Regions from separate parts of the Bradyrhizobium sp. HKCCYLRH3097 genome, predicted to be linked through region 1. Evidence: predicted binding sites of a transcription regulator. Region 1 holds the regulator's gene; each other region holds the start of a gene.
What was found. The regulator LexA, encoded in region 1, represses DNA repair genes until DNA is damaged. The targets are predictions, from matches to a motif close to TGTTCNNNNTGTGTTCNG.
Positions count from the first base shown of each region.

Region 2: the regulator LexA is predicted to act here: its motif matches at 2,482-2,499, upstream of ACQR0U_RS10955 (ribonuclease T2 family protein).
Region 3: the regulator LexA is predicted to act here: its motif matches at 2,401-2,418, upstream of ACQR0U_RS05975 (DUF3072 domain-containing protein).

Region 1 is NZ_JBNPTX010000012.1:128,704-138,167, forward strand. Features, by position in the region: gene gltX (glutamate--tRNA ligase) at 1-539, opposite strand, end outside; gene ACQR0U_RS25720 (glutamine--tRNA ligase/YqeY domain fusion protein) at 676-2,364, shown strand; gene ACQR0U_RS25725 (hypothetical protein) at 2,395-2,607, opposite strand; gene ACQR0U_RS25730 (ComEC/Rec2 family competence protein) at 2,750-5,041, shown strand; gene ACQR0U_RS25735 (hypothetical protein) at 4,996-5,268, opposite strand; gene ACQR0U_RS25740 (hypothetical protein) at 5,436-5,876, opposite strand; gene lexA (transcriptional repressor LexA) at 6,151-6,849, opposite strand; gene ACQR0U_RS25750 (molybdopterin molybdotransferase MoeA) at 7,055-8,266, opposite strand; gene ACQR0U_RS25755 (alpha/beta fold hydrolase) at 8,399-9,208, opposite strand; gene ACQR0U_RS25760 (LysR family transcriptional regulator) at 9,217-9,464, opposite strand, start outside.
Region 2 is NZ_JBNPTX010000003.1:422,323-431,786, reverse strand. Features, by position in the region: gene ACQR0U_RS10965 (cold-shock protein) at 257-472, opposite strand; gene ACQR0U_RS10960 (23S rRNA (adenine(2030)-N(6))-methyltransferase RlmJ) at 725-1,585, opposite strand; gene ACQR0U_RS10955 (ribonuclease T2 family protein) at 1,737-2,441, opposite strand; gene ACQR0U_RS10950 (hypothetical protein) at 2,570-3,034, opposite strand; gene ACQR0U_RS10945 (hypothetical protein) at 3,203-3,508, shown strand; gene ACQR0U_RS10940 (DUF3617 domain-containing protein) at 3,592-4,140, shown strand; gene ACQR0U_RS10935 (NAD(P)H-quinone oxidoreductase) at 4,187-5,179, opposite strand; gene ACQR0U_RS10930 (ABC transporter substrate-binding protein) at 5,198-6,403, opposite strand; gene ACQR0U_RS10925 (fumarylacetoacetate hydrolase family protein) at 6,486-7,337, opposite strand; gene ACQR0U_RS10920 (bifunctional 3-(3-hydroxy-phenyl)propionate/3-hydroxycinnamic acid hydroxylase) at 7,369-8,892, opposite strand; gene ACQR0U_RS10915 (DNA-binding transcriptional regulator) at 8,963-9,464, opposite strand, start outside.
Region 3 is NZ_JBNPTX010000002.1:61,642-71,105, reverse strand. Features, by position in the region: gene ACQR0U_RS05990 (FdhF/YdeP family oxidoreductase) at 1-656, opposite strand, end outside; gene ACQR0U_RS05985 (type 1 glutamine amidotransferase domain-containing protein) at 941-1,501, opposite strand; gene ACQR0U_RS05980 (hypothetical protein) at 1,491-2,024, shown strand; gene ACQR0U_RS05975 (DUF3072 domain-containing protein) at 2,465-2,656, shown strand; gene ACQR0U_RS05970 (hypothetical protein) at 2,788-3,075, shown strand; gene ACQR0U_RS05965 (glycoside hydrolase family 3 N-terminal domain-containing protein) at 3,090-4,457, opposite strand; gene ACQR0U_RS05960 (DUF4153 domain-containing protein) at 4,671-6,149, shown strand; gene ACQR0U_RS05955 (response regulator transcription factor) at 6,173-6,874, shown strand; gene ACQR0U_RS05950 (HAMP domain-containing sensor histidine kinase) at 6,871-8,472, shown strand; gene ACQR0U_RS05945 (ABC transporter substrate-binding protein) at 8,758-9,464, shown strand, end outside.

The DNA of each region.
Region 1 (9,464 bases):
CCATCGCCTCGCAGCAGCACGAGGTCGTCGAGGTTCTCGTTCTGCCAGACCACGCGGCCCTGGACCTGATCCTCGATCACGGTCTCGCCGGTCAGCGGCGCGCGCAGCCGGATCGTCGGCTTGACGCCTTCGGGCGCCTCCTTGGGATCGCGGTCGCGCCACATGCCGTCGTAGAGCCGGGTGCGGCCTTCGGCGCGCGCCTTCTCGCGCATCGCGGCCAGCTCCTCGGCGGTGGCATAGCAGCGATACGCCATGCCGCTGGCGAGCAGTTGCTCGGCGACCTCGCGATGGCGCGCGGCGCGGCTATATTGGTAGATGACCTCGCCGTCCCAATCGAGCTCGAGCCATTTCAGGCCGTCGAGGATGGCGTCGATCGCCGCACTGGTCGAGCGCTCGCGGTCGGTGTCCTCGATCCTGAGCAGCATCTTGCCGCCGCGGCCGCGCGCATACAGCCAGTTGAACAGGGCCGTCCGGGCGCCTCCGATGTGGAGAAAGCCGGTCGGGGAGGGGGCAAAGCGCGTGACGATCGGGGTGGTCATGGGCGGCAGCACGAAATCCAGGCAGGGGCTCAAGAGGGCGGGGGGTGTATAGCAGGCCTATCGCATAACTAAAGCCTTCCTTGGGGGAAGCGGATTTGGCAGATAGGCTGCCAAATTCCGGAGCAGGATATTCTTGATGACCACGACGACAGACACGGCGGCGACGGCAGAGGCAGGGCGCGACTTCATCCGCGACATCGTCCAGGCCGATCTCGACAGCGGCAGGCACAAGACGGTCGTCACCCGGTTCCCGCCGGAGCCGAACGGCTACCTGCATATCGGCCATGCCAAGTCGATCGGCCTCAACTTCGGCATTGCCCAGGAGTTCGGCGGCCGCTGCAATCTGCGCTTCGACGACACCAATCCGACCAAGGAAGAGCAGGAATATATCGATTCCATCCAGGCTGACGTGCGCTGGCTCGGCTATGACTGGGGCGACAACCTGTTCTTCGCCTCGGATTACTTCGAACGCCTCTACGACTGGGCCGAGGGCCTGATCAAGGCCGGCTTGGCCTATGTCGACGACCAGTCTCAGGAAGACATTCGGCTGTCGCGCGGCACGCTGACCGAGCCCGGCAGGAACAGCCCGTTCCGCGACCGTTCGGTCGAGGAGAATCTCGACCTGTTCCGGCGCATGAAGGCCGGCGAATTCCCGAACGGCGCGCGCGTGCTGCGCGCCAAGATCGACATGGCCGCCGGCAACATCAACCTGCGCGACCCCGTGCTGTACCGGATCCTGCACGCCCACCACCCGCGCACCGGCGACGCCTGGAAGATCTATCCGAGCTATGACTACGCGCACGGGCAGTCCGACGCGATCGAGGGCGTGACGCACTCGATCTGCACGCTCGAGTTCGAGGATCACCGGCCCCTCTACGACTGGTTCCTGGACAAGCTGCCGGTGCCGTCGCATCCGCACCAGTACGAGTTCGCGCGCCTCAATCTCACCTATACTCTGCTATCCAAGCGCGTGCTGACGCGGCTGGTGCAGGACGGCCATGTCTCCGGCTGGAACGATCCCCGCATGCCGACCATCGCCGGCCTGAAGCGGCGCGGCGTGCCGCCGGCGGCGGTGCGCGAGTTCATCAAGCGCATCGGCATCGCCAAGGCGAACAGCATCGTCGACGTCGGCATGCTCGAATTCTGCATTCGTGAGGAGCTGAACCGCACGGCGCTGCGCCGGATGGCGGTGCTGCGGCCGCTGAAGGTGGTGATCGAGAACTATCCGGAAGGCCAGGTCGAGGAGCTCGAGGCGATCAACCATCCCGACGATCCCGCAGCCGGCACGCGCAGGATCGCGTTCGGCCGCGAGCTCTATATCGAGCAGGACGACTTCATGGAGAATCCGCCGAAGAAGTTCTTCCGCCTGTCGCCGGGCAACGAGGTGCGGCTGCGCTACGCCTATTTCATCAAGTGCCGCGACGTCATCAAGAACGACGCCGGCGAGATCGTCGAGCTGCGCTGTACCTATGATCCGGCGACCAAGGGCGGCAACGCGCCTGATGGCCGCAAGGTCAAGGCGACGATGCACTGGCTGCCCGCTGCACAGTCGCTGACCGCCGAGATCCGCCTCTACAACCAGCTGTTCGCCAATCCGAGCCCCAATGCGGCCGACTTCACCGCCGATCTCAATCCCAACTCGCTCGAGGTCCTGACCGACGCGCGCATCGAGCCGGCGATCGCCGAGAGCAATTCCGACGCGCCGATGCAGTTCGAGCGCCAGGGCTACTTCGTGCGCGATCCGGATTCGACACCCGACAAGCTCGTGTTCAACCGCACCATCGGCCTGCGCGACACCTTCGCCAAGGAAGTCGCGAAGGGGTGAGGCAAGCGGAGACCGCGGGACGCGTGTGGCTCAGCTGATCGCGTCCTGCCCGGCCTCGGTCAGCGTCGGCACGCCGTCGGTGAGTTCGACGAGGCCGCGCTCGGTGAGCAGCGAAAGATCTTCGTCGGCGACAGGGGACAGCGTCAGCCGGTGGGCCTTGATGTCCCGGAGAGTCCAGCGCAGGTGGATCGCCTTCTCGAGCGCGAGGTCGGCGAAGGGGTCTTCAGGGTCGTGGGCGTCCATCCCCTGAAAAGCACGTGCGGCGCAAAAAGTTCCCCCGCAGCGGCCGTGCAGATTTCCAGGATTCCCGTTCCGTTCTGCTAGGCGCGCTCGCGCAGCTTCCGGTAGCCTTTCCGCCCGTCGGGTAACGGGTGGTGTGGGGGCAATGGCGGAGCCGGTCAGGCCGCCGGGAGGGCGTCGCGGGATCGCGGGCGTGATGGCCGATGTCTGGCCGCCGCGCGGCGCGCTGGCCGGCGGCTGGCCCGCGATCGGGGCCGGTGCGTCGTCGGTGTTCGCCGCCCGCCTGAAGAGCTGGGCGGCCGAGGAGGCCGGGGCGGGCCGGCTGCTACCCTGGGTGCCGGTGGCGTTCGGGGCCGGCATCGCGCTGTACTTCACCGCCGATCACGAGCCCGTGCTCTGGATTGCCGCCACCACCGCGGCGCTGCTCGGCATCGTCGCCATCATGATGCGGCGGCATCGGCTGTTTCCGGTTGCCGTGATGATCGCGGCGGCGGCGTGCGGCTTCGCCGCGGCGACCGTCAAGACCGCGCGCGTCGCGCATCCGGTGCTGGCGCGGCCGTTGTATTCGGTGGCGCTGTCCGGCTTCGTCGAGGCGCGCGACATCCGCGAGCGCAGCGACCGCATCGTGCTGCGGGTGACGTCGATGGAGAGCCCGCGCAACGCCGTCACCATCGCGCGTGTCAGGCTCGCGGTGCGCAAGGGCGCGGCGCCCGAGGTCGGCAGCTTCGTGCAGCTCAAGGCGCGGCTGCTGCCGCCGATGGCCCCGGTGCGGCCGGGATCCTACGACTTCGCGCGCGACATGTTCTTCCAGGGCATCGGCGCCTCCGGCTTCGTGATGGGCGCGATCACGACGGCGACGCCGCCGCAGGCCGCCGGCTTCGGCCTGGGCTATGCGGCGGCCATGCAGGGTCTGCGCGATGCGATCGACGCACGCATCCGCGGCCGCCTGTCGGGCGACGAGCGCGCCATCGCCACCGCGCTGCTGACCGGCCGGCGCGACGCCATCACGCCCGATGTCAACGACGCGATGTTCGTCTCCGGTCTCGGCCATGTGCTGTCGATCTCCGGCTATCACATGGCGGTCGTCGCCGGCGTCGTGTTCTTCGCCGTGCGCGCGCTGCTGGCGCTGATCCCCGGCCTCACCATCAGCCATCCGATCAAGAAATGGGCGGCGGCCGCGGCGCTGGTCGCGGCGGCGTTCTATCTGTTGCTCTCAGGCGCGGAGGTCGCGACCCAAAGGTCGTTCTTCATGACGGCCGTCGTGCTGATCGCGGTCATGGTCGACCGCCGCGCCGTCACCTTCCGCACGCTCGCGGTCGCGGCGATGATCGTGCTGGCGGCGGCCCCGGAAGCGCTCGTGCATCCGAGCTTCCAGATGTCGTTCGCGGCAACGCTCGGCCTGGTCGCGCTGGTGCAGTTCGGCCTGCCCAGACTGTTCGCGACGCCGGACAGCTCGGCCACCCAGCGCATCGCGCTGTGGGGCGGCCGCGAGCTTGCGATGCTGTTGCTGGCCTCGCTGATCGCGGGGCTCGCCACCACGCCCTATGCCGCCTTCCATTTCCATCGCGTCACGCCCTATGGCGTGCTCGCCAATCTCGCAGCGATGCCGGTCGTCTCGGCGCTGGTGATGCCGGCCGGCCTGATGGGCCTCGTGGCGGCGCCGTTCGGACTCGACGGTCCCTGGTGGACGCTGATGGGCCTCGGCATCGACTGGATGATCGCGGTGACGCGCTGGGTGGCGGCGCTGCCCGGCGCGGTCGGGCGCATCCCGGCCTTCGGCATCGGTCCACTGATCCTGGCCAGCCTCGGTGTCATCCTGATCGGCCTGCTGCGCACCCCGCTGCGCTGGTCGGGCGCCGTGGGGCTCGTGGTGGCCGCCGCGTGGGCCGCCGCGACGCCGCTGCCCGACGTGCTGATCGCCGGCGATGGGCGCGCGGTGGCGGTGCGCGGTCGTGACGGACGCCTGCATGTGATGCGCACCGGCAAGGACGTGTTCGCCACCAAGGAGTGGCTCGCGGCCGACGCCGATGCCCGGCTGCCGGCGGATTCATCGCTCACCGATGGCGTCTCCTGCGACGAGGCGGGCTGCGTGGTCGCGATGGCCGACGGCCGATTCGCCGCCCTGACCCTGCGCGCCGAGGCGCTCGCCGATGATTGCGCCCGTGCCGCGCTCATCGTCACCGCGCGCGCCGCGCCGTCATCCTGCGCGGCGGCCGTCATCGATCGCGAGCGGCTGCGGCAGCAGGGCGCCTTGATGCTGGTGCGGCAGGGCAGGAGCTTCGCCGTCACGCCGGCGCGCGCCGGCGGCACTGACCGCCCATGGTGGCCGGCGCCCGCCGAGGCCGGCGAGTTCGACACGACGCTGACGCCGCGCGCGCCGGCCGTGCGGCCTCAGGACGCGACGCCGCCGGAGACGGAGCAGGGCGAAGAAGACTGAGTGCCGGGCAGCTCGAACGTACCGAGATGATACTCTGTGTCGCCAGGGTCCATGTTGCCAAGTCCATCGAACAGCGAGGGGCTTTCGGCCAGCGTGAACGCAGCGCGCGGATAACGTTGCCAGATGGCGATGTCGTCAGCCGTGACTGTCAGCCATCCGAACACAAGCATATTGCAGCCGGGCTCGGTGATCCCGGCGGCCTTGTTCCAATCGATCTTGTTGACCACGGCAGCAGGCTCCCCCGGCACATCATGGCGGCCGAGGGATGTCGTTCCTATCCGATGCGATGCCGGGGCGTGAGGTTCGCCCGAGAGGACTTTGCGCTTGCAGAACCCAAATCTCCCACGGTCGAAAGCTCGCTCACGACCGAGAGAAATGCCGATGCGGAGACCCCTCAGGTGATGCTGATGCGGCGAATCGGTGTGGCCTGCGAAGGCGGCACGTCCTCGGCGATGTCCGGGCGTCGCTCCGCCGGCTGCTTGCTGACCGGCAATTGCAGCACGGTGACGCGCTGGCCCTCGCAGAGCTGGGTCACCAGCACGTGGCGGCCATCGGCGAATTCGATCGCGTCGTGATGGCGATCGGGAATGTGAGTCTCGATGCTGTTGAACTTTGCGACGCGCTCGCGGATCGTCCGGGTCCAGAGCCAGCGGCTGTCGTAGCGGACGTCCTCGGCGAAGGCCAACTCGGTGCCGGGCAGCATGCAGACTGCGACGGTCGGCTCGCTCTCCAGCGCGAAGCCGCGGGTGGCGGTGCCACGGAAGATCATCGAGATCAACGTCTCGCCGACCTTGGCGGGACGGGACGCAACCGCATGGAGGCTGTAGTCACACATCGGATCGCTCCTCGTTGAGAGATAGCCGACCCACGCTCCCCCCGGACAGGCGCAGGCCTCTATCAGAGTGGACATCGATGGTGATGTTAGCGCGCGCTTCGCGGCAATTCTGCGCTGATCTGCATCGCGTGTGCCCGCAGCCGATCACAAGCGTTTGAGCATGCCGCGCTGCACATCATGAGGTGCATTCGCGCGTGACGTATTTTGCTGGGCAGCCTCCGATCGGCGGCGAAAGCGCGTGCGCCCGCCGCCCATCGACCGATCCCATTCGCGATCAGTACTTGCGGTACAGCCCGACCAGCTTGCCTTGGATCTTCACCCGGTTCGGCGGCAGGATGCGTACCTCGTAGGCGGTGTTGGCCGGCTCCAGCGCGATCGATGCGCCGCGGCGGCGGAAGCGCTTCAACGTCGCTTCCTCATCGTCGATCAGCGCCACCACGATGTCGCCGGTGTCGGCGGTCTCGTTGCGTTGGATCAGCGCCATGTCGCCGTCGAGGATGCCGGCATCGACCATGGAGTCGCCGCGCACCTCGAGCGCATAGTGATCGCCGTTGCCGAGCATGTCGGCAGGCACGCTGATGGTGTGGCTGCGCGTCTGTAGCGCCTCGATCGGAGTACCGGCGGCGATGCGGCCCATCACCGGCACTGCGACGGGGCGCTCGCCATCGTCCAGCGCGGGAGTGCTGGTGCGCACCTTGCCGAGATTGCCCTCGATCACCGATGGGGTGAAGCCGCGGCGGTTGTTGGCGGCCTGTGACAGCTCGGGCAGCTTGATCACCTCGATCGCGCGGGCGCGGTTGGGCAGCCGGCGGATGAAGCCGCGCTCCTCGAGCGCCGTGATCAGGCGATGAATGCCGGACTTCGAGCGCAGATCGAGCGCATCCTTCATCTCGTCGAAGGACGGCGGCACGCCGGCTTCCTTGAGCCGCTCGTTGATGAACCGCAGAAGTTCGTACTGTTTGCGCGTCAGCATCTCGACCTGGTCCCCGGTTTGTTGTCGTCCGAGTCCAAGAGCTGCGCCTCGCGCACAAACCGGCTGAGAGCGCCCTGGAGTCGGACCGTCATCGCGTCGCCCGCAACATACTAAAAACAAATCATGAACGGACACTATATGTTCGATGTGTGTTCCGCAATCCTAAAAATATGATGAACAGACCGGGCTTTACCGGGGAAGCGGCTCAATTCGGCAGGCGCAGGATCTCGCACGGGCTGCCGGCAGGCGCCTTCGGCGCAAACGCCGGCCGGATCACCACAGCCTGCGAGAGCGCGAGATTGCCGAGCAGCGACGAATCCTGCTGGCTCACCGGGGTGGCGATCAGCGTGCCGTCGGCGCGCTCTTCGAGCCGCGCCCGCAGATAGTCCTCGCGCGAATCGTTCGGCCCGAGCTCGCGGCCGAGCAGGGCGGTCTCGCGCGGCATCACGGCCTCGTCGCGGCCGAGCAGCCGCCGAATCAGCGGCACCAGGAACAGGAGGGCGCAGACATAGGACGACACCGGATTGCCGGGCAGTCCGATCACCCTGATGTCGCCGAGCCGTCCGTGCATCATCGGCTTGCCCGGCCGCATCGCGATCTTCCAGAACGCCATCTCGACGCCCTCGGCTTCGAGCGCCTGCTTGACCAGGTCGTGATCGCCGACCGAGGCGCCGCCGGTCGTGATCAAGATGTCGGCCTTGGCCTCTCGGGCCCGGCGGATGCCGGCGATCGTCGCCTCCATCGTATCCGCGGCGATGCCGAGATCGATCGGGGTCCCGCCCTCGTTGCGCACCAGCGCCCGCAAGGCGTAGCCGTTGGAATAGACGATCTGGCCCGGGCCGGGCGTCGAGCCCGGCATCACCAGCTCGTCGCCGGTGGCGAGCAGCGCCACCTTCGGCCGGCGCCGCACCGGCAGCGCCGGATGATTCATGCTGGCCGCCAGCGACAGGTCGCGGTCGCTGAGCCGGCGCCCGGACTTCAGCAGCACCATGCCCTGGTGAAAGTCGACGCCCGCCGGCCGGATATGCCGGCCCTTGATCGCGGCCTCGGTGATCACGACGTGGCCATCTTCGGCGATCGTGTCCTCCTGGATCACCACCGCGTCCGCGCCCTCCGGAACAACGCCACCGGTGAAGATCCGCGCCGCCTCGCCGGGTCCAACCACGCGATCGAACGGCCGCCCCGCCGCGACCTCCCCGATGACCTTCAGCCGCGCCTTGGCCTGGGCGGCGTCCGCCGCGCGCACGGCATAGCCGTCCATCGCCGACATCGCCTCGGGCGGCTGCGTCCGCAGCGCCGCGAGGTCCCGCGCCAGGATGCGGTGAAACGCTTCGTCCAGCCCGACCTGCTCCTCGGCCAGCGGCTCGGCGCCGGCGAGCACGGCGGACAACGCATCAGACACCGGCATCAGGGCCATGGGAGTTCCTTCGGACGGAGACGGCAGATCGAATGAATCGCCTTCTAACCGAACGCGCACGGCGCGGCCAAGGGCCTAGGCCGGCTCCCTGCGTTCCGACCGTCTGCTGTGGGCCGTGCCCGGGGCGCGGCCTCACGATCGCGCGAGAAAGTCTGCAATCAACCGCGTGACCTCCTGCGGACGGTCCAGGCTCGGCAGGTGCGCCGTTCCGGCCAGCTCATGTCCTGACCCGTTCGGCATTGTTGCGGCGAGCAGCCTGCTTCGCTGCTGGATGTGAGGAAAGTCCAAGTCCCCCCAGATGACGAGCGATGGCGCGACGATCTCCGCGAGGCGCGGGAAGGCTGGTGCCATATCGAGAGTCGCGCCGGTTGGCGGCGCGCGGAGTGCGGCGGCGTTCTTCTTCAGGAACGTCTCGCGCGGCTCGCCGGAGATGCGTCCCTCGCGCTGCAAGGGACCGTCGACCCACAGATGCGCCTTGATAGCGCTGACCCGATCCCAATCCTGTGCGGCCTCGGCAGCGGCCAACGACGCCGTTAGCGCCTTGATCTCCGGTGGATAGACCGGCTCCGGCGCGCCGCTGATCGAAGGTGCGATCAGCACCAGCGATGCCATACGTGACGGATGGCGAAGCGCGAAGTCGAGCGCGATGCGGCCTCCTTGCGAGCAGGCAATCAGCGTCGCCGGCCGCCCCGGCGCGAACGCGTCGACGACGGCGAGCAGGTCCTCGACCGGAGAATGAGCTTCCTCATAGGCGACCGTCTCACCAAATCCGCGCCGGTCATAGGCGATCGCCATATGCGTTGCCGCGACGCCCTCGATCTGCGCGCGCCACATGGAGCGGTCGAACACTGCGGCGTGCAGGAAGACGACAGGGTCTCCCTGGCCGGCAACCTCGGCGGCGAGCCGCGCGCGGCCGGAGCAGACGTGATGCAGAGAGTTCATTTTGAATGCTATCCCGCAGCCGCGCGACAGGCGGCGCGCTCGGTCGTGTGCAGGATGTCCGCCACCATGTTCCGCAGCCAGACCGATGCTGCATCACGATCGAGCTGCAGCGGCCAGACCATCGAGACGGCCGGCAGCCGCAGCTTCAACGGCGCGGGACAGAGCGCCAGCCCAAACCGCGGCCCGTAGAGCTTCGCCATCCTGGTCGGTATCGTCGTGATCACCGGTGATGCGGCGACCGTCGCCAGCACGCTGA
Region 2 (9,464 bases), on a different contig from region 1:
GGCAACGAGGGAATAGGAAGAAGAAACGTCCAACGACAACCTCCCGGCCGCTCGCGCGGCCGGGATTTTTTTTGTCGGAGCGCTCTGTGCAATCTGGCAGGCGCGCATCATTGCGCGCGGCCTGCACGTACGAGCCGGCAATGCTGTGCACGCGAGCAGGCGCTGCCGACAGCTTCCAAACCAACGAAGGGGTGGCGTCGAGGCGCGCCCGGCTGCAATCATGCCGGCGCGTGAACCACCGCCAGGCGGGCTCGCCCTAAGACGACAGCACCAAGTTGACCGCTTTCGGGCCCTTGCCCTTCTTGTCCGGCTCGACCTCGAAGCTGATCCGCTGTCCTTCGGTCAGGTCCTTCAGGCCCGCGCGCTCCACCGCCGTGATGTGCACGAACACGTCGCGTCCACCGTCGTCCGGCTTGATGAAGCCGTAGCCGCGTTCACCGTTGAAGAACTTGACCGTCCCAGTCATGGCCATCGGGAAACTCCTCCCCCGCAATGCTTCCTCCACTGCGCGCCCTGCGCAGCGTCCGACCGGACATCACTTTGATCGGAAAGCGTTGGCCACCTTAACGCCCAGCGCTCGCCGCGCCGGATCGCCGGATCTTGTTAGGCCTTGATCACCCCGCCGCAACCATTCGCGGAAGCGGAACGTAAAGCCAGTCTTACAATCGGACACAATAATACGGTTCCGTGCCGATTGACTACGGCTTTTCGACCAGTCGCCGTTTCAAGCTTTGGGGAATTCGAGTCGGAAGCGCGCCGCGCCGCCCTGGCCGAGGGGCTTCTGCAGTTCCTGTAGGATGAGCTTCAGCTCGTCATGTAATGTCCAGGGCGGGTTGACGATCAGCAGCCCGGTCGAGGTCAGGGCCTCGCCTTCGATCTGCGGCGCAACACTGAACTCAATCCGCAGCACCTTGCCCGGCGGCTTGGCCGCGGCTGCGAGCGCCGCGACACGATCGCTCAGCTCTTCCGTCGCACGCCGGCTCTTGGCGGGATACCACAGCACGTAGATACCGGTGGTCCACTTCGCGAAGGCCGCGGCGAAGCGATCGGCGAGCCGCTCGAACTCATCCTTCGCCTCGAACGCCGGATCGATCAGCACCACGCCCCGGCGCTCGTTCGGCGGCACGAAGGCGGGCAGGGCGACCCAGCCGTCGAGATCGACGACGCGGGCCTGGGTGTCGCGGCGCAACTGATCGATCAGCTGCTTGCGGGGGATCGGCGCGAGCTCGCACAGGGTCATGCGGTCCTGCGGCCGCAGCAGCGCGCGCGCGATCAGCGGAGAGCCGGGATAGGCGATGAGCTCGGCCTTCGGATTGAACGATCTGATGATATCGAGATAGGGCGACAAGAGTGCATAGGCCTGCTCGGAGAAGCGCGCCTGCAGCACGCGAGCGACGCCGGTGAGGAACTCGCCACTGCGGATGGCCTCGTCGCCGGTGAGATCGTACAGGCCGGCGCCGGCGTGGGTGTCGATCACCCGGAACGCAGCGGGCTTCTCCTGGAGGTAGACCAGGATGCGCGTCAGCACGATGTGCTTGATGACGTCGGCGAAGCCGCCGGCGTGGAAGGCGTGTCGGTAGTTCATGCCGCCCGGGTTACGCCGTTCCGCGTCAAAAGGGTACCCCGTCGATGCGCCGGATGCACTCAGGCCGGATGCACTCAGGAGAGCAACGGATCAGCGGCCGCGCCGAGCGGCGCCGCAGGCCGACGCGCTGCGGTCGCCCGATTCGCAGTCGCTAGCCGCCGCGCACCGGCGGCATGTTGACCTCGTCGCGCCGGCAGGCCTGGCGGTCGATCTCGTCGCAGTTGCGAAATTCCAGATCCTTCGACAGACAGATCCGGACCTCGCTCAGCCTGGTGCGATTGCAGGTGACGGCAATGCCCGATGTCGTGAGCTTGGGGTTGGCCTTGATGAATGCCTCCTCGACCGCCGCCGGCGCCACCGTCTTGGTCTGCGCGAGATCGAGGAATTCCGGCGGGATCTTGATGGCGGCGCGGGCCTTGCGGATGGCTTCGAAATAGGCCTTCGCGGACACGCCGGCGCAGGTGCCGTGCTTGTCCCACTCGTTGTAGATCAGGCCGGGCGCCGGCATCAGATCGAGCATCGAGGTCATGATGTTGCGCGGCAGGCGCGGCGCCGGCTGCTCGCAATATTCGGGGTAGCCGTTCTCGTATTGCGGCCACAGCCCGTGCACGACGAACGAGTAGGGCCGGCCGCCGCACTGTTGGGACCGGCTGCCGCGGTCGCCGCGCTCCTCGGCCTCGGCACAGAACGAGGGCGACCACGATAGCGAGAGAACGTAGAAGTCGAACGCGCCCGGCGTGTTCTGGCGGCGGTCCTGGGCCTCGGCCGGTGCGACGGCGAGGGCGCCGAGCAGCAGGGCGGTGCAGGCGATCGTTCTGGACACAAGGACGGCAGGTCGGCGCAGGCAATCGAACATGGCGAACTCCCCGGACAATGCCAGGAGCCTACCAGTGCGCGGGAACATTTCAAGAACAAAAATGGCCGCCAGATGGCAGCCATTCGTCGTCGATGCCTGGGCGCAAAGCAGGCGCCGGGAAAGGCGAATCAGGGCTTGGCGGCGCGGCAGGCCGGATTGAAGGCCCAGTTGCGATCGAGGCCGACGACGCAGAACTCGACGCCCTGGTCATAGCCAGCAAAGCCGCCATCCTCGATGATCGAGAAGTTGACGGTGCGCGCTTTGCCGTCGCTGATCATCACGCTGCCGGTGCAGAAACGGCGCGGAATATTGTCGGACTGCCATGGGCGGAAGGCGATCTCACGGACATTGGCGACGCCGGTGATCGTCAGCGAGGAATTCCAGAAGGTGCTCTCCTTGTCCTGGAACCGCGAGACGATGGTCGGAATGGCCGCCTCGCAAGGCGCGACCCGGCCTTCATACTTCGGGCCGGACAGCCAGAAGTTCATCTCGAGAGGGTTGGCGGCCTGAGCCGGGGCGGTGGCGACGATGGCGGCAAGCAGCGCGCCACAGGTGGCGCCGAACATCTTGAAAGGTGAGCTGAAGTCGCGCATGGGCCGTCCGCAAGGCTGATCCGGGAGCGTGGACCGTGCCGCGGCGGCCACAGGAGGTCAAGTGCAACGCGGCAACACTCCACGATTAGTCCTGTTAACGCGAGGCCGGTGTTCTTTTCTTGACCGGACAGGACCTTTAGGATGGCAGGCCAGATCGAGGAGAATGCAATGCGGACGCTGATGGCCGGATTCGTGAAGACTGCAGGCCTCGTGGCTGCTGGGATGGTGCTGGTTGCCGCGTCCGCCCAGGCCGACGTGGTGCCGCCCTTCAAGGGCAACGACACCGGCGGCATCATCGCCTTCCAGCTGGCCCAGACCACGGATGCGCGCCAGCTCGCGGTCGATCATTGCGCCTCCTACGGCAAGGTCGCGAAGTTCCGCGCCGTCGATGCGCGTTACGGTGGCTACGTTTCGTTCGCCTGCCGCTGGGTGCCCTATGGCTCGGCGCAGCGGCCGCTGCGGACGCTGTACTGACCTTCCATCAACTGCCGTTCTCCCAATTGCCATTTTTCTGCGGCATTCGCTCCGGCATCGATCAACGAGCCGGAACGGGGCATATGACCTGCACACGCATCGCAATTGGGCTGTTGGCCTGCTGCCTCCTGGGCGTGACCGCGAGCCATGAGGCACGGGCCGTCGACCTGCCGGTGCGCAAGGCCGGCCTGTGGGAGCTGAAGATGATCAGATCCGGCGGTCAGCTGCCGGAGGCGACGATGCAGCACTGCACCGACGCGGCCACCGACAAGGAGATGAACAACTTCGCCTCGCCGATGGCGCAGCAGGTCTGCTCCAAGCAGGACATCCAGAAGACCGCGACCGGCTACGTCTCCGATTCGGTCTGCAATTTCGGCGGCATCAATACGACGTCGCATGCCGACATCACCGGCGACTTCAACTCGGCCTATACGGTGAAGACGATGTCGCGCGTCACGGGCGGCGCCGCCGGCACCGGGGTGAAGGACACCGCGATGACGATCGAGGCCAGATGGCTCGGCGCCTGCAAGCCCGACCAGAAGCCCGGCGACATCGTGATGCCTGGCGGCATGAAGATGAACATCAAGGACATGGCCAAGCTGAAGGCGCTGATCCCGGGCGTGAAGCAGTAGGCGGGCGCTCGTTGCGTGTGGCGGGCGCAGAGACGTGGGTTGGCGTTCATCCGCGGACGCGAAGCACGATCTTCCCGATGTGTCGGCCCGTCTCCATGCGCTCGTGCGCATCGGCTGCCTCGGACAGGCGATAGGTGCTGTCGATGAGCGGCCGAATGGCCGTTCCGAGCAGGGGCGAGATGCGTTGCCGCAGCTCGCTTGCGAGGCGGAGTTTGATATCGAGTGACGTCGACCGCAGGAATGCGCCGGTGATGCTGGCCCGGCGCGCCATCAGGCTGCGCAGCGGCACCGCCAGCTCCTTGCCATGTCCGGCCGAGAGCAGGGCGATCCGCCCGCCCATCGCGAGCGCCGCAAGGTCCTGTGCGATGTGAGCGCCGGCGGAGGTGTCGAGGATGCAGTCGACCCCGCGCGTCCCCGTCGCCGCGCGGATCTGCTCGGCGAGATCGGGATCGGCATAGTCGAACACGGCGCTGCAGCCGAGCCCGAGTGCCAGGGCGCGCTTCTCTGCGGTGCCGGCGGTGGCCATGACGGGATGACCCAGCGCGCGCAGGAGCTGGATCGCGATCGTGCCGACGCCGCTGCTTCCGCCATGAATCAGGGCCGTCTCGCCGGGCATCATGCGCATCAGCTCGAAGAAATTGAACCAGGTCGTGAACAGCGCTTCGGGCAGGCCGGCGCCCTGGATCAAGTCGAGGCCGCTCGGCAAGTCCAGTGCAAGATGCTGATCGGTGGCAACGTATTGCGCGTATGAACCGCCGTCGGTCAGTGCGATCACCGCTCTACCCAGCCGTTCCGGGGAAACGTTGGCGCCGCAGGCCACGATGCGCCCCGAGGCTTCCAATCCCGGTATGGGATTGGGCTCCCGCGACGGCCCGGCAGCGCGCTGGTTGCAGTCATGACGGTTGATGCCGGCGGCTGCGACCTCGATCAGCACATCGTCTGGTCCGAGGCGCGGGACCGGCCAGTCCTGTCGCTCCGACAGGACCTCCGGGCCGCCCGCGGCGGTGATGATGACGGCGCGCTGATCGTCCGGAATCATGCTTGGTCGCTCATGTGCTCACTTGCCGACCAGGCTGCACTTGCTGCGGTCGAGCGGGCGAAACGCCTGATCGGGGGCGATCTTCGTCACCAGCTTGACGAAGTCCCAGGGGCGCTTCGATTCGGCGGGGGTCTTGACCTGGACCAGATACAGGTCGTGCACCATGCGCTGGTCGTCGCGGATCTGGCCGTGGTCCGCATAGGCATCCGAGACCGGCGTGGCCTTCATCCGGGCCATCACCGTTGCGCCGTCGTCGCTGTCGGCATCCTTCACCGCCTGCAGATAGTGCCGCACGGCCGAATAGACCCCGGCCTGGATCTGTGACGGCATCGCCTTCCGGCGCGCGTAGAACGCGTCGGAGAAGCGGCGCGCGGCGGAAGAGGCATCCTCGAAGAAGCTGGTGACGATGAGATCGCCCTGCGTCGCCTTGAGGCCGATGGCCTCGATGTCGACGTTCTGGAACGACATTGGCACGATCTTCATGCCCTGGGCCGCAAGCCCGAATTCCTCGGCCTGCTTGATGGCCGTGGCATTGTCGCCGGCGACGTTGAGCGCCAGGATCTTGGCGCCGGAGGCCTGGGCCTGCAGCAGGAACGAGCCGTAATCCGGCGTGCCGAGCTGCGCCTTGACGCTGCCGGCGACCGTGCCGCCGAGCTCGGCGATGCGGGCGCGCGCGGTCGCCTCGACCGAATGGCCGAACGCGTAGTCGCCGGTGATGAAGAACCACGGCTCCTTGCTGGTCTGCATGATGCCCGACACGACGGCTGTCGCGGTCGAATAGGCGTCGTGCGTCCATTGCACCGAGGTCGGGGCGCAGGCCTCGTCGGTGAGCTGATTGGCGCCGGCCCCGGAGATGAGAAAGATCTTGCCGTTGCTGCGCACCAGCTCCTGGACGCCGAGGGCCGCGCCGGAGCTGCCGCCGTCGGCGATCGCCTGCACACCGTCCTGCTCGAACCAGCGCCGGGCGATCGCGACCGCGATATCCGGCTTGTTCTGATGATCGGCCTGAAGGATCTCGATCGGCCTGCCGTTGATCTTGCCACCGAACTCCTCAGCGGCCATCCGGGCCGCTTCCACGGAGCCGGGCCCCATCGCGGTCGCGAAGATGCCGGTCATGTCGGTGAGCACACCGATACGGATGGCACCCCCCTTGATTTCGGCCTGCGCGGATGAGCCTGCAAGCAGTAGCAGGCCAGCGATGCTGGATCTGAGACAGCGCGACATGATGATCCTCCCCGGATTTGAAGATTTTGCTTTTTGTCGTGTTTGATTGGTGCGCCTCGCGGTTCTCCGCGAGGCGGAAACGTCAGGCTTCCAGTTCGGCAGTCACGGGATTGCGCAGCACGCCGATGCCCGAGATGTCGACCTCGACCGTATCGCCGGGCTTCATGAACAGAGGCGGGGTGCGCTTGAGGCCGACGCCTCCCGGCGTGCCGGTGACGATCACGTCCCCGGGCAGCAAGGTCATGATCGTCGAGCAATAGACGATCAGATCGGGCACGTCGGTGATGAGGAGATCCGTGGTGGTCTGCTGCACGGTCTCGCCATTGAGGCGGGTCTGCAGCGTCAGCTTGGACGGGTCGGGAATTTCGTCGGCGGTGACCAGCCAGGGGCCAAATGCGCCGGACTGGTCGAAGGTCTTGCCCGACAGGAATTGCGACGTGTGGCGTTGCCAGTCGCGGATGCTGCCTTCATTGTAGCAGGAATAGCCGGCGATGTGTGTGAGCGCGTCCTCGCGCCGGACATGCCGGCCGGCTTTCCCGATCACGAGCGCGAGTTCGCCCTCGTAGTCGAAATGATCGGAGACACCAGGGCGAACGATCGGCTGCAGATGTCCGACCTGGCTGGTCGGAAAGCGCGCGAACAGCGCGGGCTTCTCGGTGACCGTTCGTCCGGTCTCGGCGACGTGGTCGCGATAGTTCAGGCCGACGCAGATGATCTTGCCGGGATCGGGGATGACGGGCGCGAAGGTGATCGCATCGAGCGGATAGTCGGGCTGTTCGGAGGTGAGCAGCGCGGCGGCGTCGCGAAGCGCATCCGCCTCGAGCAGCGCGCGCAGGCTCTTCGCCGGGAGCCGCCGGCAGAGGTCGACGACACCGTCTCCCTTCACGGCGCCGTATCCGGGACGCCCGTCGATCACAAAGGAAACCAGCTTCATACGTGAACCCTCTCAAAAAGAACGGAAACGCTCAGGCCGCGCTCGGCGGCGGTGCGAGGAAGGCGAGGCCTGACAACAGCGCCGCGGGATCTTCGCCCGTGCGGACAGCACCCAGGATGTAGCGGTCGGGGCGCATCAGCACGGCGTCGAAGCCGTGCTGATCGAGCCAGCCGTCGAGGCCGCCAGCTTCCTCGCCGCAAATGACGGCGACGTCAGCCGCCGTCAGGCGGGCATGATGCTGCTCGATCATTGCGGTCCCGAGACCGGACCGGCATAGCAGCGCGAAGCGATAGCCGACGCGGTCGTCGCTGCGACCGTGATCACGGCTGCGGAATTGCGGCGCCAGCTTTCCCGTCATGCTGCGTTCGCCGCAGGCAAGGCCCGGGCCGAGCACTGGCTTCTGCACGTCGAGCTTGAGCTGGCCGTCGCCCTGTGCCGTGCCGGTCGCAAGCGCCGCCTCGACCGCCTTGGTGTTGATGAGCCCACCCAGCCGGATCGCGAGCTCGATGAATTCGCGCACATGCGGCGCGCGCTCGCTCTGATAGGTGTCGAGAAGATCAGGCGTTGCCTTCCCGGCAATCACATGAGCCAGCTTCCATGCGAGGTTGGCTGCGTCGCGAATGCCGGCACACATGCCCTGACCGAGGAAAGGCGGGGTCTGATGCGCGGAATCGCCTGCGAGCAGGAACCGTCCACCGCGCCATTGCTGGGCGACCGCGGAGTGGAATGTGTAGACGGCGGCGCGTTCGATCTCGGCCTCTGTGGGCCGGAGCCAGGGCGAGAGCAGCTCCCACACGCGCGCCGGCTGGGTGATGTCGACCGCGTCCTCGTCGGGATGAACCGTGATCTCCCACCGGCGCCGGTTGCCGGTGCCGCGAATATAGGTTGCGGGACGCTGCGGGTTGCAGTGCTGGACGCTGAAATCGCCGAGATCGGGCCGCGCCTCGCTCAGCAGCACGTCGCAGACGAGCCAGCGCTCGTGAAAGCCGAGATCGTCCAGCGCCGAGCCGATGAAGCGGCGCACCAGCGAACGTGCACCGTCGCAGCCGATGACATAGGCGCAGGAGATGTCGACCAGCCGGCCGGTGCCGAGGTCCTCATAGCGAACGCGCGCCCCCTCGCGGTCCTGCTCGAGTGCGAAGACATCACAGCGCGTGCGCAGCTCGACATGAGGCCAGCGCTCGAGTCCCTTGTTGAGCACGTTTTCGAGATCGGGCTGGTGGAATCGGTAGCTCAGATTCCAGCCCATCGCGGTCGGCTCGCTGGGGCGCGGCCAGTCGAGCAGCAATCGTCCCCCCGCATCGACGAAGCGCATGCCGGGACTCAATGTAAGGTGGGGCAGGATGGCGTCGGCAAGGCCGATGGTCTGGAACACGCGCATGCATTCGTCGTCGAAATGCACCGCGCGCGGCAAATGATAGGCCTTGGCTTCGCGCTCCAGGATCAGCGTGCGGATGCCGCACAGGCCGAGCAGGTTGGCGAGCGTCGAGCCCACGGGCCCGCGACCGACGATGACGACGTCGAAGCTTCCGGAATGTGCGGCCATGTTGCTCATGGCCGCATCTTGTTCCGCAACCGCCTCGCACCTTCAAGGCGCGGTCACGAACTGTCCGCGCAGCGGACGCTCAGGCCTGGACGGGGATCGCGGCCGCGGCGTCGCGCAATGGGGCCGCGTACTGAGCGACAGCCTCCTCGAGGGTCATGGCGGAGCGGATCCAGATGATCGAAATGCAGCCGAACACGACGTCGCCCCGCACGATCGGCACCGCGATCGACGACGTCTTCGGATTGAATTCGCCCTCGTTGCGGATCGCATAGCCGCGCTGAGACGTTTCCGTTATCATGCGCTGCAGCCGCTCGGGCGCCAGGAAGAAGAGGTCCTCGGCATCCTCGATGCGTCGCAGATGGTTGATGATGAGGTCCCGCTCTGCGGGCGGGCAGGCGGCCAGATAGGCCCGGCCGGCCGAGGTGTGCAGCATCGGCAGCCGCTTGCCGATCATGCTGCGATCGATCGAGAGCGGGCTGCGCGCATGCGTGGTCTCCTGGATGACCATCGCGCCGTTCTCATAAGTCGACAGATCGACCGGCCAGATCAGGCTGCGGCTGAGCTCGGCGAGATAGGGCGCG
Region 3 (9,464 bases), on a different contig from region 1:
TTCTGGCCGAAGAAGAATATGCAATCCGCTTTGTCGAAATCCTCCAGCAGCACCGTGCCGACGGGCACACCGATCACCTCCGGCAGCGCCACCGACGTCGACTCGTGGCACATGTTGGAGCTGTCGGGAAAATTGTTGGTGCCGTACATGCGGCCGAAAAGCTGATACATGTAGCTCGTCTCGAGCGAGGCTCGGCCCGACGTGTACATGACGACCGAGCGTGGATCGAGCCTGTTCAACTCTGCCCCGATGTCGCGAAGGGCCTCGTCCCAGCTCACGGCAACATAGCGATCCGCCGCAGCGTCATAGCGCATGGGATGAGCAAGACGCCCCTGCTCTTCGAGCTGATGATCCGACCAGGACCGCAATTCTGTCAGACTGTGCCGAGCAAAGAACCCCGGTCCGACTGTCTTGCCGGTGATTTCCCACGCGGTCGCCTTGGCGCCATTCTCGCAGAATTCGAAAGGGTGCGGCTTTGCCGGCTTGGCCCAGGAGCAGCTGACGCACATGAAGCCGCCTGGCTTGTTCTGTTTCAGCAGGATCTCGCTGCCAAGCAGGGTCACCTCCTCCTGCGTCAGGATGCTGGCGACCGCGTGCACCGACCCCCATCCGCCGGCCGGAGCCCTGTAGTCCTGGATTTTTGCTTTCTCGCTCACGACGCTCTCCGCGGCCTGTTCAAAAGCGGCAAACCCGGGATGAGCAGCGAAGTTCCGATTCCTCACTGAACGTTGCGAGGCTTCGTCGAAATCCCGCGGGCGAAGGTCCGCGCTAGGAATTGGGAACGACCCGGCCCGCCGCGAGTCATTTCCATGCCTCTGGCGGCGTTCCCCCATCTCGCTGGAGGCACTCCGTGTGGACTGCGGCCCAGCGTTCGACCCCTCGGGCGCTGGGCCCGTCCCACTGAGGTAGCCGGGTTTTCTCCCGGCTTCCGATCTCAGCATCAAGCCGCGCTGCGCTTGAGATGGCGGCCTTCCTTGACCTCTTCGATGATCTTGGCGCTGAAGGCTTCCAGATCTCCGGGATTGCGCGAGGTGATCACGCCCTGATCGACCACGACCTCCGCGTCCTGCCAATGCGCGCCGGCATTGGCAACGTCCGTCTTGATCGATTTGTAGGACGTCATCTTTCGCCCCTTGGCAATTCCGGTCTCGATCAGGAGCCACGGCGCATGACAGACCGCCGCAACGATCTTCTTGGCTTCAAAGATCTCCTTGATGAACCGCAGCGCCTTCGGCTCGAGCCGCAGCAGATCCGGATTGATCTGACCGCCCGGCAGCACGACGGCGTCGTAGTCCGAAGCAGACGCCTGGTCCAACGTCTTGTCGACATTGACGGTCCGTCCCCAGTCCTTCTCATCCCAGCCCTTGATCTCGCCCGGCGCGAGCGAGATGATCTCGACGGTCGCGCCCGCCTGCTTGAGACGATCGCGCGGCACTTCGAGCTCGGATTGCTCGAACCCGTTGGTTGCGAGGATCGCGATCTTCTTTCCCTTGATATCCATTGGAGTCTCCTGGCCATTCGACACCGCCGGCAACCTCGCGCTGGCCTCCATGTTCCGCCTGGCAGGCCGGGCGGATCGTCACAACTGGTCGATCGAGTCAGCGCTCGCCTGGGTGGAACCAGCCTGCCTATGGCGCCGTTTGTTTGGACGTCCGTGCCTTGAATGGATGGGCGGCGTCGAGCGGCACGGCATCGCTGCATCGGCGGATCGCAATCTGGAGGCGCTCGTGCCCTACGCATTGTTTGAGAATGACGAACAGATGACCCGCCCGTTTCGCACCGAGCGCGAGGTCTGGGAGGCCGCGGAACAGGCCGATCTCATCACGCTCGGCACGCATGGCGAGAAAATCCTCGACAACAATTTCGAGATCAAATCATGCGAGGCCACACCGGAAGAGCTTACCGCCGCGCCGCCGGACATCGTATTGCCCGAAGCTCACACGCCCGATGCTGATCGAGGGAGCCGGACTACCGACCAATCTTTCTCCTCACCGGCCAAATTGAAGATGCGGACGTCCTCGTGACCAGGCGCAGGTTGGCCTTTGCGGCTCTGGTGATCGTCGGCCATGTCGGTTCCAGGCTTGATCATCGGACTACGGACGAGCGGCGGATCGCTCGGCCTTACCGCCAGCGTCTCATGCGCGCCGGGCGCCGCGCTGCTTGCGAGGCAGTCGGCTCGCTTCCTCCAGCTTGAGCCGCTCCCGCTGTTGCCGCAGCCGGTCAAGCGTCTCCAGCAGGTGGTGCAAAAGCACTTCGGCGGCCGCCGTCGAGGCCCGAGCTCGCCGTAGCTGCACGATTTCACGGCGCTGCCGCCCGACCCGGAGACGCATACGGTCGATTTCGGCTCGAACCACACATAGATCGCGCATGAAGCACCCGAGCAAGAGTAGGATCGCACAATAGAACAAAATAGGAACATTTTGCAAGCTTCCCCGTTGAAGCCGGGCAACAACGGGAGATCCCCATGGCCGAACAGCTGCAGAAAGATCCCGAGGACTGGGTGTCCGGAGCCGATCCGATGACGGATGCCCAAGCTTCCTACTTGAGAACGCTCAGCGAGCAGGCTGGCCGGTCCGATCCCGCGCGAGCGGAGATGACGAAGGCTGAAGCGTCCGAACTGATTGATGAGATGAGACGCGCCGCAGGGTTGGATTGAACCGGACATATTCGACTCACCAGGACGATGGGCCGGCAGATCGGTATTCCAACGTTGGCGATGCCGGTCCGAAGCTGTCGCGAATCAGAAATCGGTCGTTTAGTCTCCGCGGCATTTCGCGGGAGTCCACCATGGTTGCGGACAGTGACAGCAAGGTTGCCTGGCATCGCGCCCAGCTCAAAAAGAATCGCGCGACCTTGAAACAGATCGAGACGGCGCGGTTCACGGTGGGCGAGAGCGCCGATGCGAAGGCGCTTGAACAGACCAAGCGGCAGGTTGCGGAACTCCAGGTCAAGATCCGCGAATCCGAGCACCTCATCGCTCAGCACGACAAGCAGACGCGACGCCCGCTGGCGACCGACCTGCGAAGCCTCTCGAATGTCGCTTGGCGTAACTGGACCGGCAATGGCCCGCGCTGAGGGCTCGCTGCCATTCAGTCCACGATCTTCTGATGCACGCCTCCAGGCTGTTGCATAACCGTAGACACATTCGACGGCTGTGATTTGCCAACCGTCGGCGCCCAGCGCTTCAGTCGCTCATCGCTCCTGCTGATTGCATCGAGGTCGATGCGTCCTTCCGCCAGAGCCTCCTTGGCGCAGGCGAGCGCGCGGTGGAACTGGGTGCCGTCATAGGCCACCAGCAACAGATCGGCGCCGCCGTTGAGAGCCTCCACGACAGCTTTGCAGAGATCGCGGCCGTAGATCGCCCCCATCACGAGATCATCCGTCACGATCACGCCCTGATAGTTCCAGCGGCCGCGAATGAGTCCCTCGAGCACGGCTTTGGAATGCGAGGCAGGCCGCTCTGGATCGATCGCATCAACCGTCACGTGACCGACCATCATCGCCGCGTGCGAGCCCTGCAGCACCTGTCGGAACGGCCGCCAATCCGACCGTTCCAAGACATCTGCCGGCGTGCCGAGCTGTGCCGAGAAATGATGCGTATCGGCTGCGACGCGCCCCAGACCAGGGAAATGCTTGACGGCCGCGCGGACACCGCTTGCTTCCAGGCCACGGACGTAACCGAGCGCAATGTCGCCAACCACCGCGGGATCGTTGGAGATCGCGCGGCGGCCGATCAAGGTGTGAAAGTCCAGTCGGTTGCGTGTCCAGCTCGGGCGAAGGTCGACGACCGGAGCCAAATTGAAGGTGATGCCGGCAGCCGCGAGAGCCTCCCCCTGGGCGCGCCCCATCGCGAACGCATCCTGCGCGCGCCGCGAGGCCGGCAGATCGGCCAGCGTTGCGAGGCCGGGCATGTTCGGCAGGGTCGGAGACAGGTGTGCGACGGCGCCTCCCTCCTGATCCGCCGCAACCAGCAGAGGCGGCAGCCCGGCACTCCGGCGCGCGTCCTGCAATCGCGCCATCTCGGCGCGCAGCTGAGGCTCGGTCCGGCCGCGGATGTTGTGGTGTGTCACATAGACGCCCGCGATCAACCCCTGTCGGGCCAACGCGGCTGCGTCATCGACGGCCGTGTAACCGACGATGAAATGCCGGCCGAGCAGATGCGCCACGTCGGGGGGCGTCCGGAACGTCTCGTACTTGCGCCAGGCAAACATGAACTGCGTCGACGTCAGCATGATCAGCGGAACGCACCATGCTACGACCAGAGCGCGTCCGGCGGGCCCCCGCCGCCACCGACCGCCGAGCATCAGCAGCAGCGGAACGGCAAGCCCGATGAGGAGCAGGGCTGCGTGGCCGCTGCCCCGCAGCCGAACCAGATAGGGCTCGTTGCTGTTCAGCGTGACGAAAATGAAGAGCAGAGCAAGGATCCAGAGAACCGCGGTCCTGATACGTCCGAGCATGTGTGCAGCCGATCATCCCAGGGGAAAGACGGCCATTGCGTAACAATCACGTTTCCCCCGCGCCAGATGTGGAATCGCGTCTGCACGAAATCTGCAAACAAATCCTGAAATGCTGCAGATCCCCTCGTGAGCTGCTGCATGGGCAGGCGTCATGCTTAGCTCATCGGCTTGTGCCTCCCGGCCCGAACGATGACCCAAACCAAGGATTCCTCCATGACGACTCTCGCCGAGCCGACGGCTGCGCCCGTCGCGCCCGATTCCATGTGGCTCAAATTCGCCATCACTGCCGGTCTCGTCGGCCTCGCCGACACGCTGCTCTACAACGGCCGGCCGATCGGCCTGGCATTCCCGCTGTTTTTCGCCGCGCTCGCCGCAGTGAGCATTCTCGCCAATCTTGCCAAGACCGATCGAAACCGTCTGGTCGGAGCTGCAGTTCTCTTCGTTGCCGGCCTGGCTCCCGCCATCGAGGAGCTGAACCTGCTTTCTTTTCCTGTCCTGCTGCTCACGACGCTGTCGGCTATCACGCTGGCGACCAACCGATCCGCGCGCGGCTTCCGGCTTCCGCTGACCGCCGCGCGGCAGTTGCTCCTGATCGGGCCGTTTCGACTGATACCTGATGCGATCGTGACGCTGCGCGCGAACATGATCACGCGAACTCTCGTTGTCTGGAGCATTCCGCTGGCACTCGGCTGCGTGTTCTTGGCTCTGTTCGCAGCAGCCAATCCGGTCATTGAGCGGTGGTTCGCCGTCCTCAGTCCCGAGCGCGTCGCCTCCCAACTCACGATGGGGCACGCGATCTTCTGGCTCGTGACGTTGTCCATGGTCTGGCCATTCGTCAACCTTCGCTGGCGCGAGCGGACCACGACCTCGAGCCCGCCGATCGAAAGCGAGCCCGATCAGCCGTCAATGCTGACGACCGTGCTCGGCCCTGAAACCGTGATCCGGGCGCTGATCCTGTTCAACATCCTGTTTGCCCTCCAGACGGCGCTCGACGGCGCATATCTGTGGGGACATGCTGCGCTTCCGGACGGCATGACCTATGCGACCTATGCGCACCGAGGCGCCTACCCCTTGATCGTCACGGCGCTGCTCGCGGCTGCCTTCGTCATCGTCGCCGTCCGCTCCGAGACCACGGCAAACGAGTCGCGACTGGTCCGGCCGCTGGTCTATCTCTGGGTGGCTCAGAACGTGATGCTGGTCGTGTCCTCGATTCAACGGCTTCACATGTATATCGAGACTTATGCTCTGACCTATTGGCGAATCGCGGCCCTGATATGGATGATCCTGGTCGCGATCGGCCTGATCCTCATCGTGCTCAGGATCGCTCTCGACAAGTCCAACGCATGGCTCATCCGTATGAACCTGCTGGTGCTCTCGGCGACCATCTACGGCTGTGCGCTGATCAATTTCGACCGGCCGATCGCAGACTTCAATGTCTCCCATAGTCGTGAGGCGGGACAGAGCGGCCCTCTCGTCGACGGCTCCTATCTCGTCTGGCTCGGGCCCGAGGCACTGCCGGCCATCGAGCGGGCGATGCTGTTGCGACCGACGGACCGAGGGCTGGCCAGCGACCGTGATCGGCTCCTTGAGCAACAGGAAAGCAGCATGGCGTCCTGGCGATCCTGGAGTTTTCGCGGCTGGCGCCTGCAGCGCTATCTCGATACACATCCTGTGTCGCAGAAACCAAGCTGATGCCTCGCCGCGGAGTAGAGCTCGTGTCTCCCCGAATCCTCATCGTCGACGATGACCCGCATATCCGCGAAGTCCTGCGCGTGGCCTTGAGCAAGGCCGGCATGGCGGTGAGGGAAGCCGCCGACGGCCGCGCTGCGCTGGCCAGGGTCACCGAAGACCGTCCGGACCTGATCGTGCTCGACGTCGGCATGCCGGAGTTCGACGGCCTCGAGGTCTGCCGGCGCATTCGCCGGACCTCGCAAGTGCCGATCCTGTTCCTGTCGGCCCGCGACGAGGAGATCGACCGCATTCTCGGGCTCGAGATCGGCGGCGACGACTACGTGACAAAGCCGTTCAGTCCGCGCGAGCTGGTCGCCCGCGTCAACGTCATTCTCCGCCGGGTCGCGAACGGCGGAGGTGATCGCTCGGCCGAGCCGGAGAAGCTCGTCCATGGCCGGCTCCGGCTCGACCCGCAGCAGCACCTGGCCCGTTTCGATGACATGCCGCTGACGCTCACCGCGCTGGAGTTCAGCATCCTGCGCACGCTGATGACGCGTCCTGCGGTCGTGTTCAGCCGCGAGCAGATCATGGCCGCCGCCTATCAGCTCAACATTCAGGTCTCCGACCGAACGATTGACAGCCACATCCGCAACATCAGAGCGAAGCTCGCAGCCGCGCATTGCGAGGACGCGATCGAGACGGTCCATGGCGTGGGCTTCCGGCTCGGCCGCTGCGGCACCCCATGATCGCGCCCAAGCCCAAGGCAAAATGGCGGCCGTCGCTGGGACAGATCGTCTTTGGCGTGCTGGCGCTGGTCGGCACCTTGCCGCTCGTCGGGCTGTTCTTCTTTCGCATCTATGACAACCAGCTGATCCGCCAGACACAGGCGGAACTGATCGCGCAGAGCCGAGTCCTCGCGGCGGTCTTCGCCGAGGAGGTTTCCGCGCGCCTTGCCACCGGCGTTCCGCTCGGCGCCGAGGTCCCGCCCGAGTCACGTCCGGATGCGTCCGACGAGGTGACGCCCATTCGCCCCCTGCTCGATCTTCTGGCCAACGATCTTTTCGTCCGCCGCCCGGACGCCCGCGACGCGGTCCATCCTGCGGATCCGGCCTACGTCGCGATCGGCACGCGGCTGCTGCCGATCGTCAGGGAGACGCAGAAGGTCACCTTGGCCGGGTATCGCGTGCTCGACCCCCAGGGGGTCGTGATCGCCGGCCGCGACGAAATGGGCAAATCACTCGCTCATATCGACGAGGTGGCTGCCGCCCTGAAGGGACGCTACAGCGCCGCGCTCCGCATTCGCATTCCGGACAAGGCCCCGCCACCGATCTATTCGATCAGCCGCGGCGTCGGCGTCCATGTGTTCTCGGCCATGCCCGTGATCGTCGACGATCACGTTGCCGGGGTCATCTATACCTCCCGCACGCCCCGCAACATCTTCGAGCATCTCTATCAGGAGCGCGGCAAGTTCATCGCTGCCGGCTCCACCATTGTCCTCACGACGCTGCTGGTCGGCCTCGTCGTGGCACGCACGATCACACGGCCGATGCGCGAGCTGGTCGATCGCGCCGGCAGGATCGGACGCAACGATCCCGCGGGTTTCCGTCCGCTTGCCCATTACGGCACCCGCGACTTCGCGGAGCTCGCCGAGCACTTCTTCGCTATGGCCGAGCAACTGGCGCAACGCTCCAACTACATCAGGAGCTTTTCCGCGCATCTGACGCACGAGCTCAAATCGCCGCTGACCTCGATCAAGGGCGCAGCCGAGCTGCTGCTCGACTCTCTGGCCAGCCCTTCCGAGACCCTGACCCGCGCCGAGCAGGAGAAATTCCTCACCAACATCCTTGGCGACGCCGACCGCCTCGCGGCGCTGGCCCAACGCTTGCGCGAGCTGGCACGGGCGGAGACGGTGTCGACGGTCGAGGCCGGTAGCATAGCCGAGGCCGTCGGCACGCTGCGAGTGCGTTTCCCCTCGACTGTCATCGAGACGTCCGGCCCGGTCGAGCGCAGCACCGCGCTCCCGAACGAGACCGTGCTGATCGTGCTCACGCATCTCGTCGACAACGCCGTCCGGCATGGCGCCCGGCGCATCCGCCTCGAGGCCGAGGAGAGCAAAGAGATGCTGATCGTCATCGCCAGCAATGACGGCGATCCGATCTCGCCGGAGAACCGCGACCGCATCTTCGATGCCTTCTTCACGACCCGGCGCGACAGCGGCGGTACCGGCATGGGGCTGGCGATCGTGCGCGCCATCATGGCAAGCCATGGCGGCGAGGTCTCGCTGGGGCCGGGCGACAACGGTGTCGCGTTCGAGCTGCGGCTGCCGATCGAAGGCGCCCCATGACGTCGATCTGAGATAGCGTAGTCTATTGGCGCCGCGTCAGAGTTGCCTCCGGTTGTTCGTGGCAGCCGGCAATCCCCACCTCAGTCAAGTCCCTGTCGGCGAATATCTTCTCCCATTCGTTCGTATACGAGCAATGTATGCCACGGTGCCGCCGGCTGCATGGGCCGGCCGAGAATGCCGCAGAACTGCATGGCAATTCGCAAATGACTTGGACCCGCGATCCGCGTAATCTTCGCCCCGATTGCGCCACCGGCCAGCGTCCCGCTTGGCCTTCGGGAGACCTTGATGAATTCGAGCCGTTTCGAGATCAGCCGCCGGACCGCCCTCCTGACCTCCGCTGCCATCGCCGCGAACGTGGTCAATCCACTCCGCGCCTTCGCCCAGGAGACGCCGCGCAAGGGTGGCGTGTTCAACGTTCACTACGGCGCCGAGCAACGCCAGCTCAACCCGAGCCTCCAGGCTTCAACCGGCGTCTACATCATCGGCGGCAAGATCCAGGAGAACCTCGTCGACCTCGATGCCAACGGCCAGCCGGTCGGCGTACTTGCCGAGAGCTGGGAGGCGACGCCGGACGGCAAGACCGTCACTTTCAAGCTGCGCAAGGGCATCACCTGGCATGACGGCAAGCCGTTCACGTCGGAGGACGTTGCCTTCACCGCGATGAACATGTGGAAGAAGATCCTGAACTACGGATCGACCCTGCAGTTGTTCCTGACTGCGGTTGACACGCCAGATCCGCAAACCGCGATCTTTCGCTACGAGCGGCCGATGCCGCTCAACCTGCTGCTGCGCGCCCTGCCCGATCTCGGCTACGTCTCGGCCAAGCACATCTACGAGAGCGGCGACATCAGGCAGAACCCCGCGAACCTCGCCCCCATTGGCACTGGTCCGTTCAAATTCGTGAAGTACGAACGCGGCCAGTATATCATCGCCGAGCGCAATGCCGACTACTGGCGGCCGAACGCGCCCTATCTCGACCGCATCGTGTGGAA